2 regions of the Lactiplantibacillus sp. DA1 genome follow, and region 2 is predicted to be linked to the other one. Evidence: a T-box and tRNA genes for the amino acid it is inferred to sense, from the RefSeq annotation. Region 2 holds a T-box; the other holds one or more tRNA genes.

Region 1 (4,429 bases), on a different contig from region 2:
AATCGCGACCCTACTTGATGATCCGTCCATTCAAATTATGGTCGAAGTGATGGGTTCAATTCATCCGGCGAAGGAATATATTACGCAAGCCTTGCAAGCTGGCAAACACGTGGTGACGGCCAATAAGGACTTGATTGCACAATATGGCCGGGAGTTGGTTCAGATTGCTCGTGAAAATCATCGTGACTTGTTCTATGAAGCTAGTGTTGCTGGTGGGATTCCAATCTTACGGACGATTGATAATAGTTTCGCCGCTGACCGGATTCAACGGGTTATGGGAATCGTCAACGGGACCACTAATTACATCATGACGCAGATGCTGACTAAGCATTGGTCGTATGACCAGGCCTTGAGCTCAGCACAAGACTTGGGGTTTGCCGAAAGTGATCCCACTAATGATGTCGAAGGTCTTGATGCGGCGTTCAAGATGATTATCTTAACGCAGTTTGCCTTTGGGATGAGTCTGTCCCTCGACCACGTTCAAGTGCAGGGAATTACGAAAATCAGCCCAGAGGATATCGCGGAAGCTCACCAGCTTGGGTATACGATTAAATTACTCGGGATTGCGGAAGAAATTGACGATCGCATTGCGGTATCAGTCGGGCCTGTGCTCGTTTCTGATCAACATCCACTTGCCACGGTGCAAAATGAAAATAATGCTGTGATGGTAACGGGAACGGCTGTGGGGAACACGATGTTTTACGGTCCCGGCGCTGGAGAACTCCCGACCGCCAACAGTGTGCTGAGTGATATTACAACGGTTGCGAAAAATATTGCGTTGAATACGACTGGCAACACGTTTAACTCTTATCGCCAGGAGACAGTCTTAGCAACACCTGAAGATGTTGTGTATCCTCACTTTATTGCCTTGAAGATGCGTGATGTCCCAGGGATGATGATGAAATTGACGGCGATTATGACCCGCGCAGAAGTCTCATTTAGTCGAATCATTCAAAATCAATTAGGTGACGGCAACGCTCGTGTTGTGATTATTACCCATGCTATGAATGATCAACAGTTAGCCGACATCACCCGTGAAATCGGTGAGCAAGAGAATATGCAACTATTAGCGAGTTATAAAGTTTTGAAGAATGCGTAGGTGAGGACATGTTAACGATTTCGGTTCCGGCAACTTCCGCTAATCTTGGTCCCGGTTTTGACTCAATCGGTCTAGCACTAGATATGCAATTGACGTTACAAGTCTTACAACCTAGTGATCATTGGCAAATCGACCATCCTTTTGGGGCGGATGTGCCGACGGATGAACGCAATTTAATTATTAAAACTGCGTTACATTTGGTACCAGATTTACATCCACAGCATCTACAGATGGCTTCTAAAATTCCATTGGCGCGCGGATTGGGTAGTAGTTCGACGGCCATCGTAGCCGGCTTAGTGCTGGCTAACGAATTGACCGGCGCAACGCGCTCTTCTGCTGAGCTACTGGAAGTTGCCACTCAATTGGAGGGGCACCCAGATAATGTGGCACCGGCTTTGTTAGGTGGTTTGGTCGTGGCGACGTACACTGACGAACGCGTCCGCGCGGTGAAGTTACCGCTACCGACGCTTTTTGCAAGTGTCTACGTGCCTAACGAACCGCTATTGACGACAGCCAGTCGCCAAGCCTTACCAACTGAATTGGCGTACCACCAAGCCATTACTGGTAGTAGTGTGGCGAATACGTTAGTGGCCGCTCTAGCAACTCAAAATTGGGATGTGGCGTTACCACTGTTAGAACAGGATGAATTCCATGAGCAGTATCGGGCTAAGTTAGTGCCAGCACTACAAACGGTCAGAGACCATGCCCACGCCCTGGGATTAACGGGGACGTATTTGAGCGGTGCTGGGCCAACGGTGATTACGTTGGGTGATTACGGTCAACTCGCCACGTTGCAAGCACAATTAGGCCAAGATGCGACGTTAACCGGTCAATTATTCCTATTGCCAATGGATGCAACTGGGGTAAAAGTACAAAAATCTTAAAATAAGCTTGTCAGACTCACAAAATTTTGTTATGATGTTTTTTGTGAGTTGTGATGCGGCCATGGCGGAATTGGCAGACGCGCAAGATTAAGGATCTTGTCGGGGTTAACCCGGTGGAAGTTCGAATCTTCTTGGCCGCACTACTTATAATAAGAGCTTTGAAATGCTGATATACCGGCGTTTCGAGGCTCTTTTGTTTTGCCCCGAACTTGTCAAAATTGGTCAGCATGCGATTTTGCATGTTACGGAGGGCGTCTGAAGACCGGTGTATAGATGTTTCAAGCACCTTGTTTTTGCATCCAAATTGGTATTACGTTAAATTCTTAAGCTCCATTTGAGTGGTTTAATCACCTTACTGTTATTATATAATATATTGATAATTAAAATAATAATTCATGCTGAGCGGGGGATAAAGATGGTTGAAGATAGTTTACCTAACGGATTTAATCGTGATTTTAACAAGTTACAAAGACTAAGTGCCAGAAACATGCCGACTGCAGGTGATATTAATAAGCAAATCGCTGATGCAAAAAGAATGGCCAATATATTAAGTAACCCGGAGTCAGCAAGAAATTATTTTAATGGTGGACTAAAGAATATTGAACAAATGAAAAAGTCTGCAAAGCGAAGTGGTAGTAAAGGATACCCAACATACAATAAGAACTTCGTGGATAATATGTTAAAGTCTGCAAAGCGAAGTGGCAGTAAAGGATACCCAACATATAATAAGAACTTCGTGGATAATATGTTAAAGTCTGCAAAGCGAAGTGGTAGTAAAGGATATCCAACATACAATAAACGTGCTGTGGACGGTTTGTTAAAACGTGCAAGTCACATGAACCATGAAACAATTGGCGATATTTTAGGTGCTGACTGGAAAAATAAGGTGAAAGCAGTTGGTGACCCTAAATTTTCTACGGACAAATTAACTGATAATTTAGCCAAAATGCAGAAAGCCAACGCAGAAACTTATTTTTATTCTAAAAATTTTACAAATGATTTTACAGCCGAATTGGATAGACTGAATAATTTAAAGAAGAAGCATAATATACAACTCGCCCCTAAAGATAATACCGATATCGATAATGAAAGTATGGATATAATATCAGAATATTCTACAGCACCAATCAATGAAAAAGATGTTACAGATAAAGAAATTGCTGATTTTGTTAAGAGCAACGATGATAGCAAACCGTTTAATGAAAGAATTAAGTCCTGGGATAAAATCGCAACTGACAAAAATAATAAGGCACACTTAGTTGCAAGAACGGTCTTACGAGTCGTTTTCGTTCAAGTTTTATTACCATTGTTGATTGCTTGGGCAACACCATTTGTTGTTGGAAAATTAGATGAAGCTGTATATTATGGTGTTCTTAACGCTGGTTGGATGTCACCAAAAGCTTATATAGATGTAAGTGAAGCAAATATTAGGATTGGACGTTCAAATAGTGCGAAAATTATGGTGAAATTACCTGCACAAACTGAAGTGAAAGTTATTAAGCACATTGGAAGATGGTCACAAGTTAAAATTCCGTATGGTTATAATGATGAATCTGGCTGGATTCAAACCCAATATTTAAATATTAATGACTAAGAAATTTAGTTCTTAAATCATAGAACCAAAATAAGACGACCTACTTTCTTAGTAGACCGTCTTATTTTTATTGCCAGCTAGTTATTCATAAAATCGAATTGGGCTAGCTTCTTTTGTTGTTCTTCTAGTGGGTGAACGTAGTAGCGTTCAAACGTCTCTACGTGGTGTCCTAAGCTTGTTGCAATTGTTAAGACATTTTGGTTGTGGTGGTAGTTAATTGTCGCGTAGGTGTGTCGTAGGGCGTATAAAGATTAATGCGGGACATCTTTGTAATCTTTAATCGTTTCTTGCCACTTCTTACCAAGGTAATTTGGCCGGTATGGTAACCCGTTCCCATAAGAAAATACCATGACTAGCTTTTCGTCTTCTGGCGTCATACTCCAGTCAAAGTTATCTGGGTGCTTAGCCATTAAGTGCCGGGTCAACTCCTTTTGACTTTTCAAAGCTTTATGGACGCTGTCATTGAAGTAAACTTTGCGATTCTGATGATTCTTGGTGTCCTTAAGTAATTTCGGTGTTTTTTTAGTAGCCGACATTGCTTTGTTAATCAGTAAGTAACCCTCATCGAAGTTGACTGAGTATTTAAAGTCTAGGGCGGCCATTTTTTCATCCCGTAATCCGCAACCTAGCATAATAATCGCAAAGTTACGGAACCAGGGTGTAACTGAAGGGTCGTTGTTTAGATGGTTAATTAGTAGTTTTACTTCATCTTCGGTGTAAGCAGTTCGTCCGATTTTCTTTTTAAGCAGTTCTTTCTGGTTAGTTGGTTTAATACAAATCTCGTCTAAGTTGATATTCCGGCAGTAGTTATGACTAATAAACTCTTGTGAAATAGCAAATCGTAAAACGCTA
Region 2 (4,429 bases):
GAACGGGGATATTGAAAAGCAGCTACATGCACAAGTTGCTGCAGCACACTTGGAAGAGGTGGTGTTGTTCAAGGGGTATACCACGGATGTCAATGCCGTTTACAACCGGGCCCAATTAGGACTTTTGCCAAGTCGAGCTGAAGGGTTCTCATTGATGTTGCTAGAAGCTCAAGCCCATGGGTTACCAATGGTTGCCAATGACGTAAAGTACGGCCCGAGTGATATTATTCAGGATCATAAGAGTGGGGCCCTAACGACAGACGGCGATGTGCAACAATTGACCAAAACGATTTTAGAATTGTTGAAGAATCAAGCGCAGCTGGCGCAATACAGTGCTCAGGCCTATGAAAATGCCAAGCGTTATTCAGAAGAAGCCGTTTTCAAACAGTGGCAGGCATTGTTAGATTACTTTAAGCCTGCTAAGGTCACGGCTTAAGTAGATTTGACGGCAGGGGAGGACGCAAAATGTTAATGATTATGACCATCTATGGGACCGTTAAGATGTTTACCCGAATGATCGTGTACTGTGGCATCGGTGGTCTTGTCCTAATTGTTCGTCACCATAATCGTAAGAAGCGGCGTAACGAGATGGATGAAGGAACTAAGCGGATTATGCGCAATACCCCTAAGGATGAGAACGGTAAGTATCCGTGGGAGAAGTAAGGTACCATTGGTTTTTAAGTTAAATATCTAATTGAAAAGACCTGTCAGACGAAGCTAATCGTCTGACAGGTCTTTTCGGCTAATTTATCGTTAAATTAACGTTTCTGAATGGCCAACAAATATGGCGGCACATGGACTTGATTAATAAACTGATATTGTAGGACTTGGAATTGATGCTGGTCTAAATTCGTTACGTAATCCAAAACGGCTTGTGCTTCTGTCGCACCACCGGGATGACCAGCATAGACTAGCAGGATAATGAGTCCGTTGGTGACGAGGCGTTCTTGAATGGCTTTTACGGCCGTTAACGTTGTCGTTGGTTTCGTAATGATTTGTTTATCGCCACCTGGTAAATAGCCCAGGTTAAAGACGGCACACTTGATAGGTTGATCAGCGGCAATCTTATCTGCGATGTGTTCATGGCCCGTTTGCCACAGAGTGACTTGATGGTTAAGCGCTGCTTTATCTAAGGCAGTCGTCGTCGCTTCAATGGCCGCTGATTGAATGTCGAACCCGTCGACGTGACCGGTAGTGCCGACCAGCTTGGCGAGGTAGACGGTATCATGGCCATTGCCAACCGTCGCGTCAATCACGTGATCACCGGGATTGACGACTTGGTTCATCAGTGTGTGGCTATAAGCTAATGCCGAACTGAGTTGAATGAGTGTTACCCCCTTGTTGAATTCATGAATTAAGGCCGCAGTCGAAGCGGTCCGTGCCGATAACGCGTACTGAAACGCACACTTATATATAGTAAAACACTTCCAAGTAAAAGGCCACCGATTGTATCGCTGGGATAGTGGACGCCCACGATGACCCGGCTGATCATCATTAACAAGATGGCCGTTACGCCGAGGACAGTGAGCCAGCCAGTCAGGGCATTGCGATGCCAGTAGTCAAAGGCCAACACGAGCAGACTACCGATAAGGACGGTCGTTGTTGTCGAGTGCCCGCTGGGGTAACTATATCCTCCAATTTGGACAAGTCGCCAAGCGGTTGGCCGTGGCCGCATGATGACCTGTTTGATGAGATAATTACCGTAGCCAGCAATCAGCCAGGTGTTGACCCAAAAGAAGACTGCGCCGCGTGGGTTATGACCCAGCCAGAGTGCCAGACCAATAGTCAACGTTATAATGGTGATAATGTGAGGATTACCAAGCTGCGTATACGTGACCATCGCGTGTTGAAACCACTGGGGACTGTGATGCCAAAAATTAGCAACCGTGGTGTCAAAGTGCGTCAACCAAGGTGCTCGTTGCCACACCGCGGCCGTCCAGCCTAGCCACACAATAAAAATAAGTAAGATGAGACTGTCCGAACGTTGCCAAGTTCGTTGCTTCAATACAGATTCCTCCGATAAATAATTTATTGCAACCATTATAGCATTTTTTATGATGTCGCCGTTTGTCGACTAATGATAAAATTTGTCGCCGACAGGGCGTGGCCTCTTGAAAAAAGTGTGGTGGTTTGCTACTATGAAAACAATAACTTTACGACTCTGAGAAGGAATAGTAGTGGTTGGTGTTTTACAGAAACTCCGTGGTGGTTGCAAACGGGGATTCATTAACCATGAACTCACCTTCGAGTCTTCCGGCTGAACAAGATTGTAGGTACGGACGTGGTTTCGCGTTAAGATTCCCAAGAGGCCACGATAACGTGGAATCATAGGTGGTACCGCGGAATCCGTTTTCGTCCTATAAGCTTAATTGGCTTATAGGATTTTTTTGTTTTTTAACCGCTTTTACTGAGTTGAAGCATGAAAATGGCCGTCTTGAATAGTCAGTTGGAAAGTCGCAATGCTAGCTTTTACATACAAGGCAGCAAGAAAGGGGCACTACTATGGCATACAACCATAAAGTCATTGAACGCAAATGGCAGCATTATTGGAAGGAAAATAAAACCTTCAAAACATTAGACACGACGGATAAGAAGAAGTATTACGCCTTAGACATGTTCCCATACCCATCTGGTCAAGGATTACACGTTGGACATCCTGAAGGGTATACAGCCACGGATATTATGTCACGGTTCAAGCGGATGCAAGGGTACAATGTCTTACATCCAATGGGTTGGGACGCATTCGGTTTACCCGCTGAACAATATGCGCTCAAGACGGGGCATAACCCGAAGGACTTTACGGCCAAGAACATCAAAAACTTCAAGCGTCAGATTCGGTCATTAGGTTTCTCATATGACTGGGACCGTGAAGTGAATACGACTGATCCAAGTTACTACAAGTGGACGCAGTGGATCTTTGAACAGCTCTATAAGAAGGGCTTGGCTTACGAATCTGAAACGTTGGTCAACTGGGCTCCCGATATGATGGGCGGAACGGTTGTTTCTAACGAAGAAGTGGTTGATGGTAAGACGGAACGCGGTGGCTATGATGTTTACCGGGTGCCAATGAAGCAATGGAGCCTCAAAATTACGGCCTATGCGGACCGGTTGATTGATGACCTGGACGATATTGATTGGCCAGAAAACATCAAGGAACAACAACGTAACTGGATTGGCCGCTCAGTCGGCGCATCCATTCGTTTCAAGGTTGCTGGTCAACCTGACGATACCGAGATTGAAGTGTTCTCAACGCGGCCAGACACGCTGTTTGGCGCAAGTTACATGGTCTTGGCACCTGAACACGACTTAGTTGAACAATTGACGACACCCGAACAAGCGGACGCTATCAAAGCATATAAAGCTAAAATCGCCAGCAAGTCAGACCTCGAACGGACTGATTTGAATAAGGACAAGACCGGGGTCTTCACTGGGAGCTACGGTATCAACCCGGTTAATGGTGAAAAACTGCCAATCTGGATTGCCGATTACGTTCTGGCTTCATATGGAACTGGGGCCATCATGGCAGTGCCTGCTCATGATGATCGGGACTTTGAATTTGCACAAAAATTTGATTTGCCAATCAAACCTGTCATTGCGGGTGATAATGATTATGACCAACAAGCTTACACTGGCGACGGGGAACACATCAACTCAGGTTTTGTTGATGGTTTAGCTAAGCAACCAGCGATTGATAAGATGATTGACTGGTTAGGTGAACACCATGCCGGTGAAAAGAAGGTCAACTATCGGTTACGTGATTGGATCTTTTCACGGCAACGGTACTGGGGTGAACCGATTCCGGTTATTCACTGGGAAGACGGTGAAACGACGTTGGTTCCTGAAGACGAATTACCATTGCGGTTACCAGCAACTAAGAACCTGGAACCATCAGGAACTGGTGAAAGCCCGTTAGCGAATATCGACGACTGGGTAAATGTCGTGGATGAAAACGGTCGTAAGGGGAAGCGTGAAACCAACACGATGCCACAATGGGCCGGGAGTTCATGGTACTTCTTGCGTTATGTTGATCCGCACAACCGTGAAGCTTTGGCCGATTATGACAAGTTGAAGTACTGGTCACCCGTTGACTTATACGTTGGCGGTGCCGAACACGCGGTCTTACATCTGCTTTACGCACGTTTCTGGCACAAGTTCTTATATGACTTAGGCGTTGTGCCAACCAAGGAACCATTCCAGAAGTTAGTTAACCAAGGGATGATTTTGGGTGATAATCACGAAAAGATGTCTAAGTCGCGGGGAAACGTGGTTAACCCCGATGACATTGTTGACCAATATGGTGCCGATACGTTGCGGTTATACGAAATGTTCATGGGACCATTGGAAGCTTCGATTCCGTGGAGTACCGATGGGTTACATGGCGCTAATAAGTGGATCGAACGGGTTTGGCGCTTAATGATCGATGAAAACA

Evidence for each region. A T-box is a leader RNA that pairs with one kind of tRNA and senses whether it is charged. The one in region 2 lies ahead of leuS (leucine--tRNA ligase), so its partner is inferred to be a tRNA-Leu.
Region 1: it has a tRNA-Leu gene. The T-box ahead of leuS (leucine--tRNA ligase) is inferred to sense a tRNA for this amino acid. The anticodon was not compared.

What each region holds. Positions count from the first base shown of each region.
Region 1 covers NZ_JAWHTQ010000001.1:536,196-540,624, reverse strand. The annotation lists gene RXV91_RS02500 (homoserine dehydrogenase) at 1-1,099, shown strand, start outside; gene thrB (homoserine kinase) at 1,108-1,983, shown strand; tRNA gene RXV91_RS02490 (tRNA-Leu) at 2,039-2,123, shown strand; gene RXV91_RS02485 (SH3 domain-containing protein) at 2,399-3,577, shown strand; gene RXV91_RS02480 (hypothetical protein) at 3,829-4,429, opposite strand, start outside.
Region 2 covers NZ_JAWHTQ010000004.1:30,268-34,696, forward strand. The annotation lists gene RXV91_RS07290 (accessory Sec system glycosyltransferase Asp1) at 1-436, shown strand, start outside; gene RXV91_RS07295 (hypothetical protein) at 466-663, shown strand; gene RXV91_RS07300 (class I SAM-dependent methyltransferase) at 759-1,286, opposite strand; gene RXV91_RS07305 (phosphatase PAP2 family protein) at 1,355-2,041, opposite strand; T-box leader at 2,153-2,363, shown strand; gene leuS (leucine--tRNA ligase) at 2,503-4,429, shown strand, end outside.